One region of the Granulosicoccus antarcticus IMCC3135 genome, then DNA from elsewhere that is predicted to be linked to it. Evidence: riboswitches for the same ligand, from Rfam matches in the RefSeq annotation. Region 1 holds a riboswitch; each other region holds the start of a gene.
What was found. A riboswitch is a leader RNA that binds a small molecule or an ion and turns the genes downstream of it on or off. The one in region 1 is predicted to bind cobalamin.

Region 1 (5,452 bases):
TTGGATCCTGAAATCCGCAGACAAGCCCGTTTGCAGTGTCTTGCAGCTGGGGTAGAGCTCGGCGCTGGGCTGGATGAGTGTACCTTTGATGTCGCGGTAACCGGAGATGCATCTTTGATCAATGATGCTTTATCGTTGAGAGAAAGATTTCCTGGCACGCTAAGCGCAGCATCTATCCTTGGCAAGGATGTTACTGCCTTTACTCTTGAACATAACGCGTCTGTTGCATTGAATATCCCTGCAAATGGTGCTGGCAACCTTGAAACTGACACTGCTTTGGACCGTTATCGATTGGCCGATGCTGTCGGAGAGCCACAGCTGTTGCAGTTGCGTACTCCATGTGATGGCGCTGTATCGATAAGTGCAATTGTACGAACCGAATCTGGTTCGCAGCAAGAAATATTATTATCGTGTGAAAGTTCGGCTTTCATTAATTCTGATGTGGCAGAGATCGATGTCTACAGTGCCGCTGGTGATGCGACGAATTACACGTTTGATTTGATCACGCCGGCGACGCTCGATCTTGGTGTACTGCCGCTGGGCCAGCTGGTCGAGGGGCAACTTGCAAACAATGAAGTGGCGGTGGGTACATTGCCCTCAGCTGCCGGCAACACAGTCTATCTTGGCTCTGAGGCTGGGGCCGACTGTGATGTAGTTTGGCGAGTATTGGATTCGACTAATGAACCCGTCATTGACTTTGCATCTATATGTCAGGATCTGGGATTGCTTGAATTGACAGAATCGCGGACACCCTTTCGTGTGCAGATTTTTGGTAGCACCCTGGGTGGAAATTATGCGTTAACCATTCGTGAGCCACTACAGGAAATCCTGAATGAGAATGTTCCGATAGCAGGAGCTGCCACACTTTCTGCACCGTCAACGGTTGGTCAAGGTGCTGTCTTTGCTGTCAGCTGGACTGGGCCTGGAAATCCTCGTGATTTCATTGCTATCGCTGATGTCGGCGCCTTTCCGTCAAGCTATTCGAATTTCAGCTATCCGACTCCGGATTCTGATTCGGTAACGTTGACGGCACCCGGTGCCACAGGGACGTACGAGATACGATATGTACTGGATCCTGCTTTGCAATCAGAAAACCCGATTGTGGCAGCAGTGACTCTAGAGGTTGTTGAATCCACAGTCACATTAACGGCACCTGAGGCGGCTCCAGCGGGTTCCGATATTGTGATTCAGTGGAGTGGTCCAAACAATCCACGAGATTATATTGCGCTGGCAGAGCCAGGTGCGGCAGCGGGCTCTTACGAGACCTATGAGTATTTACAAGAGGGCTCGAATGAAGTTGAGTTGACCTTATCTGTTCCTCCCGGGGATTACGAACTTCGTTACATCGTTGATTCAGATAGCCAGATATTATTCAGATTGCCTATAACAGTCACAACTGTTACTGCGACGGTTACGGCGCCCGGCACGGCTCCGGCCGGATCGACTATCGCGGTTGAGTGGGTAGGCCCAATGAATGACAGAGACTACATATCACTGTCAGATGCGGGCGCCTCCCCAGGCAGTTATCGGACTTTTAGCTACCTGGAGGAAGGGACTGGTAGCGTGGCATTGACGGTGCCGGGAATACCGGGTAACTATGAGATTCGATATGTCATAGACAACAACAATCAGGTACTGGCATCGGTTCCGATTACTGTCACCAGCGTGTCAGCTTCCCTGTCTGCGCCCTCAACGGTCGCTAGTGGAAGTACGTTTGATGTTCAGTGGACAGGTCCAGCCAATAATCGGGACTATATCGCCATTGCAATCGAAGGCGATGGCCTGAACAGCTATGAGAGCTTCCGGTATGTGCAAGCTGGTGTTGATACGCTGCAATTCAGCGCACCTTCCGCCGCAGGCAATTACGAAATCCGATATATCATCGATACCGACAGACAGCTATTAGCCAGCATTCCACTTGTTGTTGCCGAATGAGTCTTACAACAGAAGTCGTTCTGAGCTGACTACTCACACTTCAATCAGCTTGTCCGCAAGCAGGTCAGGCTGATTGATTCCGAACTTGTCACTCTGGTTGACGAAGACTGAGTCGTTTCCGTTAATGACATCATCGCCTGGTCATTCTTTGCCCGCGCAAATGCTACTATAGTTGTTCGAAAATGTAATTCGTGCGCAGGGAAAGTCCGGTCAAAATCCGGCGCTGACCCGCAACGGTAGGCTGATCGTTTTCACGATCGGCGAGCCCGAATGCCTGCGGCGAGTTTTATTACCCCCATTAGTCGCCGTGGTCTGCGTCGTGGGCTACGCAAGCGCTGTCGTGGCGTTAGTGTTGCCTTGTCGCTCATTGTCGGTTTTTGAGCGCGATATGGCCATAGCTTCTGAAATCACGGTCTCGTCGACCCATCACGGTTCGAGGCAAATACGTACGACCGGACTTCTCGATGTGAACGCAGTCCCTGTGGTGGTGGTCGCTCTGATTGCAACTCTTGCGATCTCGATGATTCTAGCGATTGGCATAGGTGCTGTTGCCGTGACACCTGGAACAATCTGGGACATCATAATCGGCAAACTTCTGGGCCAGGAAGAGATCGATGGCATACCCCGCAACGTGGTCCAGATCGTATGGGAGCTGCGTGCACCCCGAGTAGTTCTGGCGGCTATCCTTGGAGCTGCACTATCGGTTGTAGGCGTAGCAATGCAGGTGTTGGTCCGCAATCCGCTGGCCGATCCTTATGTGCTCGGTGCTTCGTCTGGCGCATCAGTCGGTGCAACACTGGTGATCCTGTTCGGTAGCTTCGGATTAGGTAGTTTGGGTATTTCGCTTGCCGCATTCGTGACGTCGGCGTTGACAATGGCCGTCGTGTACTTGATTGCTCAGGAGGGTGGCCGATTGACACCGATGCGCCTTGTGCTTTCGGGCGTTGTAATTGGTTATGTGCTGTCGGCGATTACCAGTCTTCTGGTGTTCTGGGGTGATCCTCGTGCTGCTCAACAAGTGCTTTTCTGGCTGCTCGGTGGCCTGGGGCGAGCTCGCTGGGCCGTGCTCTGGCTACCTGCCACGGTGCTTTTAGTGGTGGCGTTGCGGATGATGATGATCTCGCGTCAACTTGACGCCATGCATGCGGGTGACGAGGCAGCGACCACTCTGGGCGTGCCCATCGCCTGGCGTCGAGCGGAGTTGTTTGTGATTACAGCCTTGTTGACTGGTGTGATGGTTGCCATCAGCGGCGCGGTCGGGTTCATCGGCTTGGTTATCCCACATATTACCCGGCTACTGGTCGGTGGCCTGCATGTTCGTGTCGTGCCGATCTCATTGTTGTTTGGTGCTCTCTTCATGGTTTGGGTCGACGTCTTCGCCCGATGGCTGATTGCACCGCAGGAGATTCCTGCCGGGGTCCTGACAGCGATTATCGGTGGCCCATTGTTCCTGGCGCTGATGCGCCGTCGAGGACGTACACAACGGGGACTCGGTTGATGCATATTGACATTGATGCATTGCGTGTTCGGGTTGGGCAGCAGTTGTTGATTGATGGTCTCGACCTGACGATTGAAGCTGGGAGCTTTGTGGGTCTTGTCGGGCCGAATGGCAGTGGCAAATCAACCCTCATCAAGGCTATTTCACGAGTGCTGCGCTCGGAGTCCGGATGTGTGCTTTTCGACGGGGCCGATATTCTCCGCCAGTCGAGCAGCATGGTGGCCCGCCAGCTTGCCGTTGTTGCACAGGAGGCGCCAACCGAGATCGAGATGACGGTGTCCGAGATGGTCATGTTGGGCCGACTTCCATACCAGAGAGCGTTTGGTGGTGCATCGAGGACAGATGTGGCGATCGCCTATGCAGCCATGGCGACTGCTGGGGTGGAGTATCTTGCTGATCGCAACTGGCAGACACTGTCAGGTGGTGAGAAGCAAAGGGCGCTGTTTGCCCGCGCTCTCACCCAGCAGAGCGCCGTACTGATGCTCGACGAGCCAACAAATCACCTGGACATTCGCTACCAGTTGGATTTGCTGGCGACTGTGCGACGGCTCGGTGCGACGACTATTGCGGCGCTCCACGATCTGAACCTTGCAGCCCGCTACTGCGACAAGGTCATTGTCCTGTCTGAAGGTGCTGTCGTTGCATTTGGTTCTCCGGATGCCGTTCTTACCGATGAAGTGCTCGCCCCGATATTGCAGGTTCACGTCGACTCGGTCATACATCCTCGCACGGGTGAGACACAACTTGTTTTCTCACCGATTACCGGCGATTCCGTCGCCCCTTCCACCTCGCCACATACTCGCCAATTTACTGAAGGAGAGCTACGCCCTTGACTATCAGACTTACACCTCATCGCTACAGCAGTGCAATTGCGGTGATCATATTCTTCATGGCAAGTGGAGGCCATGCTGACGATTCGATTGTGCCAACCTCAGGCAGCATTACCGGACTGCCTGCGGTCAGTTTCGATTACACGTGGCCCGATGCCGAGCTGCCAGCAGATTATTACCCTGTGACGGTGCACTCCTGCGGCGAGGGTGTGACTTTTGAGGCAGCTCCTGAGCGTGCTGTCGTCAACGATGACAACATGATCGAGTTGATGTTCGCCCTTGGCCTGACGGAGCACATGTCAGCTTACTCCGCCGCAGGGCCTCGGCTTCGACTGGCAGCGTTTAAAGATGATTATGCGGCTGTGACCTCGCTCGGTGATGACTACTTCAAGCTGGAACCACTTCTTGGTGCAAACCCGGATTTTGTATTTTCCGGTTGGAACTACGGCTTCAGCGAAGATGGCGTCAGTCCGGCGATCCTCGCTGACTTTGGAATCAATAGCTATGTACTCAACGAATCATGCCGTCGAATCAATAATAGCCTTACTCCCGCAACGATTGATGAATGGTACGACGATGTCAGAAATATCGGCACCATCTTCGGAGTCCCTGATAGAGCCGAAGCGCTTATTGCTCACTGGGAAGGTCGCCTTGCCCGGGTCGCTGAGCGCCTACCTGACACTGATCCGGTGCCTGTGTTCAGTTACGGTTTCGGTGATGATGCCCCTGGTGGCGGTCTTGGCCTGACTATCGTCTCTGAGCTTTACCGACGAGCCGGCGCTATTAACGTTTTCGAAGACTTGCTCGAGATGTGGGGCTCGGTCAGCTGGGAAGCGTTCGTCGATGCGAAGCCGGAATTCATTGTGATCACCGATTATGGTAGCGCTGGCGCCGGTCAGAGCGGCGATGAAAAGATGGCGTTCCTGAGCTCTGTTGATGGCATTGACGAAGTACCTGCCATCGCCAATCAGCGCTACCTTGTTTTACCGCAGGAAGCTGTTAACCCCGGAATTCGTATCATTGATGGCATTGAGGCTCTAGCCGCCGATCTTTACCCTGCCCAGTTTGCTGATCTGGTCGGAACTCCCGGCTTTGGCTTATCTCCAACGTCGGACTGATTCGTCTCACCAGGGGAACGGTAAACGACCACCCCGTTTCAGGCTGGTCGTTTATCCGGGACAGTTCGAAC
Region 2 (5,452 bases), 190 kb from region 1:
TCATCAAGCAGCAAAGTTTGCGCATAGCTTGTCGGATCAATTGACTGCACACCACCGCTGTGAAAGTCACCGGTGACCTCTTCATTTTCGTAGTAGTTGCCGCGACCGACAACGTAGATCATTCCTGTTTCCTCGTTGTACTGCAAAGAAGTTGGATTGGTGACCAGCAGCTCAATACCCAGCAGTCCATCGCTACCCATTTCAGTATCGATTTCTGTGTCCGTTATGGTGTTGAATACCGCAATATAGGCAGTTTTATCGATGATCTGAGAGCCGGACTCCAGCCTGTTAAGTCGCTCCATCAGTACAAACAGTTTGTCATCGACAATAATGGCATCGGTCATGTCTGGCATGTCGACATCGTAGGCGCTCAGATCGAGTTCATCGAGTTTGAATTCTGCTTCACTGATCGCTTCCGGATCGACTACCCACAGTGAATTGCTGCTGCGGCGTGTCAGATAGGCTTTGTTTTCACCGCTGAATGCAATACTCTGCGGATTTGAAGTAACCGGTTCATCACCTTTTACCGAATATTGATAATCGACGATTGATAAATCAGTAGCGTCGTAGCGTGTCACCGAATCAATGCTGAATTTTCCAATCTGATAGGGACTGGTGCCATCTGTGGCAACACTGATGTTTGACAAGGCACCGGGGTAGTTGCCATCCACGATATAGCCGTCTGTCAGAGAAATGCGATCGACGCGACCGCTGCCGTAGTCGGCTGCACGTGTAGAGACGAAGGCAAATTCATTATCGGGCAAGGTGTCTGTGTCGCCAGGCAATGCATCAGTGACGTCATTATCGTCAGGCACGACAGTGTTGTTGTCATCATCATCTGAACTACAGGCTGCCAGGGTCAGAATGAGTGTGGCAGCGATGGAGGTTCTTGCAATGGCGATTGGCCACTTGCTGGTGCTTTTGATTGTCTTCATGGAAAATCCGGGATTCTTTGGTTGCGGTTGGCTTGGTCGTGAGGGTACTGTTTTATAAAAAGAGATAATCTTGCAGCTTCAGCTGGTAATGCTACAAGTTGCGTGTAATCGACAATGACCAGGTACGACCAGGTTTGGGATACCCGTTGAAGTCCTCGATATTGTCGTCACTGATATTATGTATGCCAAGGGTGGTTTGCCATTGGTCTTGAGACCAGTCGATACCGATTGAATGTTGCTCACTGTCGGCTGCGGGCAGGATATTGGCTCTGTCGTAGAAGCGTTTTTTCTGGATATCCAGTTCATACCAGAGCGTGACAGCAGAGGGTTGATACTGGATACGACCATACAAGGAGAACTGAGATTCACCAGGCAGATATTTGTCGCGAAAGCCTTCGGCTGTGTCGCGACTTTTGGGAGATTGCCATGTCATGTTGCTACGCAGCTGAATTTTTGGGGTTAGTGCCAGTTCGCCAGCCAGTTCAATTCCGATGACACGTGCCGCACCGGCATTGGTGGGTTCACCAATACCACGGGCGTTAAATGACGTCACAATCAGCTCATCACGTTCGCTGCCGAACAGTGTGCTGCTCAGGCTCATGTCATCAGTTCTGAACTGTATGCCGACGTCCAGGTTGATACCATTTTCCGGTTTCAATTCAGGGTTTCCATTGACCAGACCGATGGAGCCGTAGAGCTCGCCGAACGAGGGTTCACGATAGAAGCTGCCGGCATTTCCTGTGACGGTGATCAGGCTTGTGGGTCGATAGGCCAGTCCGATTTGTAGTCCTGTATTCGAGTCGCTGGAATATTCATGCAACTCTTGTGATGTGCTTGCCTGTGAACCATCAAGGCTGTTGTGCTGCCATCGCAAGGCAGGTGTCAGCGACCAGGTATCGGTGGAATCGAACCACACATAATGCACGGTGGCAAGGCTGCTCTGGCGACGCGCATCGAAGGCTGCTGATTCATCCAACCCATCGGTGGAGTCCAGTTTTTCCTGGCGTAGATCCAGAGACAAGCCCAATGTGCCTGCATCACCCAAGTGTTCCCAATAGGTCTTGGCACCCAGGGTGTTGGTCTGGTTGTCGCTATCCTGCGCGCCCAATCCGACCTGACTCTCAAGGTCCTGATATTGAGCGGAATTCGTATGCCAGTAGATGTTGTGACGACTGTTCCAGTTACCCAGACCATCAAGGATCTGTGATAGCTGGAATTGGCTGGCAGCCGTGTCGTAACTGGCAACATTGTCAGGGTTGTTGCCCCATTCCGGTACTCCCAGTTCGCGAGCTGACACTTGGATGGTCAGATCGGTACGGGCATTCTTGTTTTGCTGATAGCCCATGCGCAGCAGGGCTGAGGTTCGCCTGGCATCGGCATTGTTGCGCTTTTCGTCTGTGTCGTCCTCGGTATTGAGTGGCGTACCATTTTTATTGGTGAACCGGAAATCGTTATCGCTTTGTCGATGACTGATTGCAGCGGCTACATCCCAGGCGCCATGTCGCGATTGATGCGAGAGCTGTAGCCCGGCCAGCGACAGGCTGCCCACACCCAGACGGATTCGGGTGGCATTGACCTTGGAGGCTTGCAGACTATTGAGATTGATGGCTCCACCGATACCCGCATGCCCAAGTTGCATGGGCGTACTGCCGCGATAGATGTCGACTGAGCCCAGATTGAGCATCTCGAGCGTGGAGAAATCCACGACCGGATTACCGCCATTGTTGAGCAATACACCATCGAGATACACCGCTGTCTGTGCACCCGTTGCCGCGCGAATACTGACACTGGAGAAACTGCCAAAACCTCCTGATTGACGATACTGCACACCGCTTTCGCGCGCCAGCACGGCGGCCAGAGCGTTGGGTGAGCGTTCCAACTCCACCCGTTCAACCCGGCTGCGGCTGGCTGTGCTCTCTTCACTGATCACATTGCCCGTACGGTAGGGCAGTTCGCCAATGGCCTCAACCGTGCCCAGAGTGGTATCTGCTTCTGCGTAGACCAGTCCGGTACTCGCCCAGGGAAAGGCGAGCAACAGCAGGCCAGCCAGAACAGGCGGGCGAGAGCTGGCAGAAGTGGCTATGGATTCTTTGATCGATTTACTGGAACGCAACCCCGCGTTACCTCAGGTTGTACCGAGTGGGGTTTGAGCAGGTCAGAGAGATACTGGCATCTGGGCTGGCACGAAGTGCTGAAGCGCAAACTGCATCTCAATTTCCACTGACACCCCGCCAGATTGGTAAAAGACGTATCGCCTGGCAGGTCTCCTGGCTTGTAACTGTCCAATGCTGGTGTTCACCAGCGAAAGGGTCTTCGCTCCCTTCCCAGATATATATTGCATCCAGTGGGTCAATAGCGAAACGCGTTACTTACAGTTGCGGGGGCAGCCGAGGAATGACACCTCGTTCCCTTTTCATCTTTGTCAGAACCTTGCGACAGGCGACAGCATACACCAGTTGGGGTTACACCGAACGCTACCACGGGATGCCGAGGCATGTTTCGTGATTGAGCTCTGGTTGGTGGTGTGAATCCGGATGCCTGCGGCGACCGCAGTTCTCACCTGTTGATTTCCTTATGCTGCTGAAGATATATGAACAAGCGTGCGCTAGTAACGGGTGCAGATGGATTTATCGGTTCACATCTGACCGAACTGCTGCTGCGCGAAGGCTACACGGTACGTGCGCTGGTCCAGTACAACTCCCTGGGGTCGTGGGGGTGGCTGGACTCGATAACGCCGCCTGACAATCTCGAAGTTGTCAGTGGCGATATCCGTGATTCGAACTTCTGTCGCGTTCTGACGCGAGATATCGACGTCGTCTTTCATCTGGCGGCTCTGATTGCCATTCCGTATTCATATATCGCCCCGGGTAGCTATCTGGATACCAATGCCGGCGGCACGCTGAATATTTGTCAGGCCTCGATGGATAACCAGGTTGGCCGGGTTATTCATACATCTACGAGTGAGGTCTATGGCACCGCTCGCTATGTGCCCATTGATGAGCAGCATCCCTTGCAGGCACAGTCGCCTTACAGTGCATCCAAGATTGCCGCCGATGCCATGGCCTTGAGCTTTCATCACTCTTTCGAGCTGCCACTGACGATTGCCCGACCGTTCAATACTTACGGGCCGCGGCAGTCGGCCAGAGCCGTCATACCGGCGATTATTTGTCAGATTGCTGCTGACAAGGCTGAAATTCAGCTCGGTGATTTGTCACCAACGCGGGATTTCAACTACGTTGACGATACCTGTCGCGGCTTTTTGGCACTGGCTCGTAGTGATGCATCGATTGGCGAAACCGTCAATATCGGTTCCAATACCGAGATTTCCATACAGGATACGCTGGAGTTGATCCGCGAGCTGATGGGCAGTGATACGCGTTTCGTCGTCGATGAGAATCGATTGCGTCCCGCTGCATCCGAGGTGCATCGCCTGGTGTGTGACAACTCGAAGATGATAGGCATGACAGGTCATAGTCCCCAGATCGCTATCCGCGAGGGTCTGCAAAGAACCATTGATTGGCTAATCGAGCCAGATAACCTGAAACGTTACCGGGCCGAGCTCTACCATGTTTGACAGTCTGGTTGATTTCGTCAGACAGCAGTTTGATCAGAGCAATTCCATCGGTTTGCATGAACCCAGATTTGGTGAGAGGGACAGACAGGCACTGATTGAGGTTATCGACTCTGGCATGGTGTCCAGTGTCGGTCAGTGTGTCGATGAGTTCGAACAACTGATCGCATCGTATGCCGGTGCTGCTCATGGGATCGCGACAGTCAACGGTACTAGCGCCTTGCATGTCAGCTTACTGGTTGCCGGGGTGATTCCGGGGGATCTTGTCTTGACACAGTCACTGAGTTTTGTGGCCACCTGTAACGCCATATCCTATTGTGGTGCAGAGCCTGTGTTCATTGACGTAGATCGACAAAGTCTGGGTCTGGCGCCAGCGGCACTACAGGAATTTCTGGAAAGTCAGACAGAACTGCGAGATGACGGCTGTTGCTGGCATATAGAGACAAACCGACGTATTCCTGTGTGCATGCCGATGCATACATTCGGATTTCCGGCATCGATTCACCAGATTGCGCAGCTTTGCCTGGCACACGGTCTTCAGCTTGTAGAGGATAGTGCCGAGGCGTTGGGCAGTTGGCATACAGGCGTGCATTGTGGTGTCGCAGGCAATCTGGGTGTGTTGAGCTTCAACGGGAACAAGATCATGACCACCGGTGGCGGCGGCATGGTTCTGACCAATGATGCTGAGCTGGCCAAACGAGTTAGGCATCTGACTACAACAGCCAGAGTCACCGAACCCTTGAAGTGGCTCCATGACGAGGTCGGCTTCAACTACCGATTGCCTAATCTTAATGCGGCTCTGGGTATCGCTCAGTTTGCCTCACTGGAACATGCACTGATGTGCAAACGCAAGTTGGCGAATAATTACCTTCAGTGGAGTCATGAAAACGATAGGGACATGATTGCAGAACAGCCTGGTACACAGGCGAATCACTGGTTGAATGCG
Region 3 (5,452 bases), 3.3 Mb from region 1:
TGTGGTTGCCACCCTTGCTGCACTGGCGACCACTCGTACACAGCCTTACCCCGGGCTGAGTTTCAAATATGCGCTCATCAATCAGCCGCTGATGGTCCCGGAGATTGTCACAGCCGTGTCTTTGCTGATCGTATTCTCTCGTATCAAGGTGTGGACCGGTTATTCGGGTATAGGCTTTCTGATGGCAGCACACACCGCTTTCTGCATTCCATTTGCCTACCTGCCAATTCGGGGGCGGTTACAAGGCATGGATCTGACTCTGGAGCAGGCTGCCGCCGACCTCTACGCAACGCCGTGGCGTGGTTTTTTGCATGTGACTCTACCTTTGTTACGGCCAGGCATCATTGCGGGCTTCATGCTCGCCTTCGTTATTTCACTGGATAATGTTGTCATCACCGAGTTTGTCAAATCAGGTGGTCAGGAGACACTGCCGACGTATATGCTCGGACAGCTACGCCGGGTTGTCACCCCTGAAATCAACGCTATTTCCACTATATTTCTTGCCTTTTCCGTAGTGATCGTGACAGGATTCTTTTTGTTAAGCCGGAAAAGAAATTGACAGAAGCGTGTTGTAAAACCGATGTGCTGGCAATGCTGCGCGTGAGCCAATTGAATGTTAAATGAGCGGGTCTGAATCAAATCCCTGACTTTGCCCGTTATCGTCAACGTTACCGATTCAACGACAGGAGACGTACATGTTTCGCCAACTATGCTCTACCGGCCCCGTCACGACTTTGATGGCGGCCTGCCTTTTGATGACAGGTCCAGCCCAGGCAGCAGGGGAATTGAACATATTCAACTGGGGCAATTACACCAGCCCCGAGTTGATCGAAAAGTTCGAGAAAACCTACGATGTAAAAGTCACCATTACAGACTACGATTCCAACGACACGGCGCTGGCGAAGGTACGTGCCGGTGGGCATGGGTTTGATATCGTCGTTCCCTCAGCACCGTATATGCATATCTGGATTGGTGAAGGTTTGCTGCTGGAGACACGGCCTGATCAAATGGAGAACTTCAAGAATATGGAAGATCGGTGGACCGGTGTGGATTGGGACGAAGGTCGTCACTATTCCGTGCCGTGGCAGTGGGGTTTGATTGGTACCGTTGTCGATACTTCTGTATATGACGGTGACATCAATACCTCTTCCATCTTTCTGGATCCACCTGAAGAGTTGATTGGCAAGGTCAATGTGGCGCCAGAAATGACGGACGTCATGTACAGCGCTATCAAGTATCTGGGTGGAGAGTGGTGTACTGATGACAAGGAGTTTCTGCGCACTGTTCGCGACAAGCTTGTAGAAGCCAAAACCAAGTGGATTGCCATGGACTACGGCACCATTGAGAAATTTGCCAGCCGCGATTACGCCGCCGCTTTTTACTGGAATGGCGCCGCTATGCGTGCTCGTGAAAAGAACCCGGATGTACGCTTCGGTTTTCCTAAAGAAGGTTTTGCCTATTTCATGGATAGCGCAGCCGTACTTGTGGATGCAAAGAATCCTGGTAATGCAAAACTGTTTCAGAACTTCATCATGGATCCGGAGAATGCCGCCATGATTTCCAACTTTGCCAAATACGCCAACGGCATCAAGGGGTCGGACGAATATCTGTCCGAAGAGCTGAAAACCGCTCCAGAATTGAGCGTGCCACCAGAGCTTGAAGCATCCGGTGCATTCCTGGCGGTGTGCCCGGTAGAAGTGAATGATCTGTATGCACGGATCTGGACGGATATCAGCAAGTAGGGAATTGCGGATACTGTCAGTCTCAGCATCTGTTTGATCATGAAAACAACGGGCAAGACGCGCAAACAATCGTCTTGCCCGGTTTGCTTCTGGAATTTCAGCTGAGTGCAACTTGATGGCTAGTTGATGGCTAGAGTGCGCCAACCTTCATGATTTGCGTCAAATCAACCTTTTGCACCATCTTGCTAGAGGGCTGCGGCGTCTCCACTAAACCGGGGGCGAGTTTGATCGCTTGGTGCACTCCCCATTGACCCAGCGGCGAGAGGGTGATAACTTCCATCGCGTTCGGGTTCTGTGGCCACATGTGGGTCATGGTGAAATGGGAAACCGGTGACGCCAATATTGTCAGCATTGAGTGCTGATCGTACTGGTTATTCCGGTGCAGCCCCCGCTGCTGTAAGCCTGACGGGTTTGTCGTGCACCACTGAGAGCTATCAATCACGCTCTTGGGAAGGTGACAATGCCCGGATGAAGGTGAGCCAGAAGACCTGCCCGACAACAGTGTTCAGTTATTGCTCCGGGGTGAGGGCAGGGCCGATTGTGCAGATCAGTGCGTTCAATGGTTCGCGATTTTGGCGGTGCAAGACTGCCAGATGAGTTCCGGGTAAGCACAGGGCTTTGCTGGCAATGCTTCGTACAGGCAAGAAACCTGCGATCCTGACGTCAGTACTGCAATAACAATCCGTCATACGTTATCCCCGGCTTCTTTGGTATTCATCAGTTGGAGCTTTCGAATGGATGCGTCGAACAAGCCGCTAATTCACGGAGCCTGTCCTGGCGCACTGCAGCCAATGGCGGCGGCTGATGGATTGATTGTGCGCATTCGCCCGCCGTATGCTCGTTTGAGTCAGCCACAAGCTATCGCGCTAGGCGAACTGGCACAAGAATACGGGATTGGCCAGATCAGTCTGACATCACGTGCCAATCTTCAAATGCGTGGTATCAGGGCAAGTGAGCACGCAGCGCTGATCAAATCCCTGATGAAGCTCGACCTTGTTGATGTCAGTATTGATTCTGAGCGACGTCGCAATCTGGTCTTCACCCCATTCTGGATTGATGGAGACGTAAGTCATCAGGTTGGCGCTCGACTGATACAAGCACTGGATAAGCCGGGTGCGCCAACGTTGCCGGCCAAGTTCGGTTTTGCGGTGGACTGTGGGGCAACGCCAGTGCTAACTGGAACATCAGCTGACATTCGCATTCAGCATTCAGCTGATGGGGAGCTGATGTGCCTTGCCGATGGTATGGGCTCGGGGGCACGAGTCAGTATTGCTACCGCTGCCGATACAGCGATGAGGCTGGCTCACTGGTTTCTGGATCATGAAGGTGCGCCGCAAGGCCGCGGTCGCATGGCTTCGTTTCTGGCCAGCGGCGCTACGCTACCCGCTGAGTTCCATGAAGTGCTCGCAGCCCCTGGTCTTGCTTGCCGCCCGGAACCTGGAAAGCATGCTCAGGGCTGGCTAGTGGCACCAGAGTTCGGCCTCCTGAAGAGCGAGGATCTTTACACCCTGGCTCCGCTGGGCAATTTGCGCCTGACACCCTGGCGAATGATCTTGATAGAGGGAGTGGGCGACGGTGCGGCCGCAGGTGTTGGCTTGCGTGCTGGTGACCCGCGTTTGAATGTCTTTGCCTGCACCGGCGCGCCAGGTTGTGCACAGGCCCATTCATCTACCCTGGGTATCGCCAGATCGTTGGCTGCGCAGCTTGCCCATGGTGAACGGCTGCATGTTGCAGGCTGCATCAAAGGCTGTGCACACCCGTCATCAGCGGCGATTACGCTGGTGGCAACAGCGCCTGACGAATACAAGTTGATTCGTAATGGCAAAGCCTGCGATCAGCCAGTGCGCGTTGGTTTGCGCGCAGAACAGATTACCTCCACCCCTGAATATCTACTGGATTTCCCTGAAAATGGTGCATAGTTACCAAACCAATGGCGCTGCCATCTACACGAAGAGCTTCGCCATTATTCGCAGCGAAGCGCAACTGTCCAGATTCAGTGCGGATGAAGAGCCGGTGGCTGTTCGCATGATTCACGCGGCCGGGCTTGTTGGACTTGAGCGTGATATAGAATTCTCACCGGGTCTGGTAAACGCTGCACGTGGTGCACTGCAAGCAGGCGCGCCCATACTGTGTGATGCCCGCATGATTTCAGAGGGCATTACCCGTGCTCGCCTACCCGCGGACAATGCCGTTATCTGCACCTTGCATGATCCGGCCGTACTGGAACTTGCCAGAGTACAATCCAACACACGTTCGGCAGCCGCTCTGGAGCTGTGGCGAGAGCATCTACAGGGAGCTGTCGTTGCCATCGGTAATGCACCTACTGCGCTATTTCATTTACTGAACATGCTCCAGGATCCAAGCTGCCCTCGGCCTGCCGCTATCATTGGTTGCCCGGTGGGTTTTGTCGGTGCCGTTGAATCCAAGCTGGCTCTGATGCAGGACTTGCCGGTACCCGCGTTGACCGTACGCGGCAGGCTCGGTGGCTCTGCCGTCACGGTTGCTGCCGTGAATGCACTGGCAAGCACCGCACAATGAAGGCCACAGACACTGCAGGCACAACGCTACGTGGCAAGGTAACTTGCGTAGGGCTTGGGCCAGGCGATCCTGACTTGATGAGCGTGAAGGCTGACAGGTTGGTGCGTAATGCCAGCCATGTTGCCTACTTTCGCAAGCGCGGGCGTGCGGGGCAGGCACGCAGCATCGTCGATGGGCTATTGCGTTCAGACGTCACCGAGTTCCCAATGGAATATCCGGTGACGACCGAATTGTGTTTTTCAGGTGACGATTACAAGCAGCAGCTGGCGGCTTTCTACGAACATTGGACAGCACAGCTATTGTCTTTGTGTGGTGAGACAGATGTGATCGTGCTGTGTGAAGGCGATCCCTTCTTCTACGGCTCGTTCATGCATCTACACAGTCGTCTGCAGGGCCAGGTGGAGGTGGATATCGTGCCGGGAATCACCGGTATGTCGGGTTGCTGGACTGCCACGGACATTCCCATCACCTGGGGTGACGATGTACTCACGGTGCTGATGGCAACGCTGAGTGAGGAGGAGCTGACCCGCCGTGCTACTGGTGATGACGCTCTTGTCATCATGAAGATGGGTCGCAATCTACCTCGCGTTTACCGCGCACTGACTAGCGCAGGGCGGTTGCAGGATGCCTGGCTGGTTGAGCGCGGCACCATGCCCGGACAACGTGTCCAGCGCTTGCAGGAGGTAGAAGGCACGGTTCCGTACTTCTCCATGGTGCTGGTACATGGCAAGGGAAGGCGTCCATGAGCGGCTGGCTAACCGTTGTCGGTCTGGGGCCGGGTGATGATGCAATGACAACGCCGCAGGTCAGTGCCACGTTGCAGGCAGCCACTGATGTGGTCGGTTACAGCAAATACGTCGAGCGGGTGCCCGAGCGGACAGATTTGACACGCCACGCCAGTGATAATCGTGTTGAACTCGAAAGGGCACAATTTGCACTGGATCTGGCCGCTGGTGGTTCGCAGGTGGTGATTGTGTCGTCAGGCGATCCAGGGGTATTTGCCATGGCGGCAGCTGTCTTTGAGGCTCTGGAACAAGGTCCTGAGAACTGGTTGTCGCTCGACATATCCATTCAACCTGGTATCAGTGCATTACTGGCAGCGGCGGCGAGTCTGGGAGCTCCGCTAGGTCATGATTTTTGTGCCATTAACCTCAGTGACAACCTGAAACCCT

Region 2: it holds a riboswitch for cobalamin, as region 1 does, so the genes downstream of both, IMCC3135_RS24030 (TonB-dependent receptor) here and IMCC3135_RS23210 (FecCD family ABC transporter permease) in region 1, are expected to answer to the same signal.
Region 3: it holds a riboswitch for cobalamin, as region 1 does, so the genes downstream of both, cobG (precorrin-3B synthase) here and IMCC3135_RS23210 (FecCD family ABC transporter permease) in region 1, are expected to answer to the same signal.

The regions. Positions count from the first base shown of each region.
Region 1 is NZ_CP018632.1:5,355,765-5,361,216, reverse strand. Features, by position in the region: gene IMCC3135_RS23215 (VWD domain-containing protein) at 1-1,935, shown strand, start outside; cobalamin riboswitch at 2,091-2,231, shown strand; gene IMCC3135_RS23210 (FecCD family ABC transporter permease) at 2,402-3,433, shown strand; gene IMCC3135_RS23205 (ABC transporter ATP-binding protein) at 3,433-4,266, shown strand; gene IMCC3135_RS23200 (ABC transporter substrate-binding protein) at 4,263-5,381, shown strand.
Region 2 is NZ_CP018632.1:5,541,398-5,546,849, reverse strand. Features, by position in the region: gene IMCC3135_RS24035 (hypothetical protein) at 1-935, opposite strand, end outside; gene IMCC3135_RS24030 (TonB-dependent receptor) at 1,027-3,048, opposite strand; cobalamin riboswitch at 3,176-3,383, opposite strand; gene IMCC3135_RS24025 (NAD-dependent 4,6-dehydratase LegB) at 3,526-4,509, shown strand; gene IMCC3135_RS24020 (LegC family aminotransferase) at 4,502-5,452, shown strand, end outside.
Region 3 is NZ_CP018632.1:2,024,981-2,030,432, forward strand. Features, by position in the region: gene IMCC3135_RS08765 (ABC transporter permease) at 1-559, shown strand, start outside; gene IMCC3135_RS08770 (extracellular solute-binding protein) at 696-1,742, shown strand; cobalamin riboswitch at 2,013-2,252, shown strand; gene cobG (precorrin-3B synthase) at 2,477-3,661, shown strand; gene IMCC3135_RS08780 (precorrin-8X methylmutase) at 3,651-4,280, shown strand; gene IMCC3135_RS08785 (precorrin-2 C(20)-methyltransferase) at 4,277-5,026, shown strand; gene cobJ (precorrin-3B C(17)-methyltransferase) at 5,023-5,452, shown strand, end outside.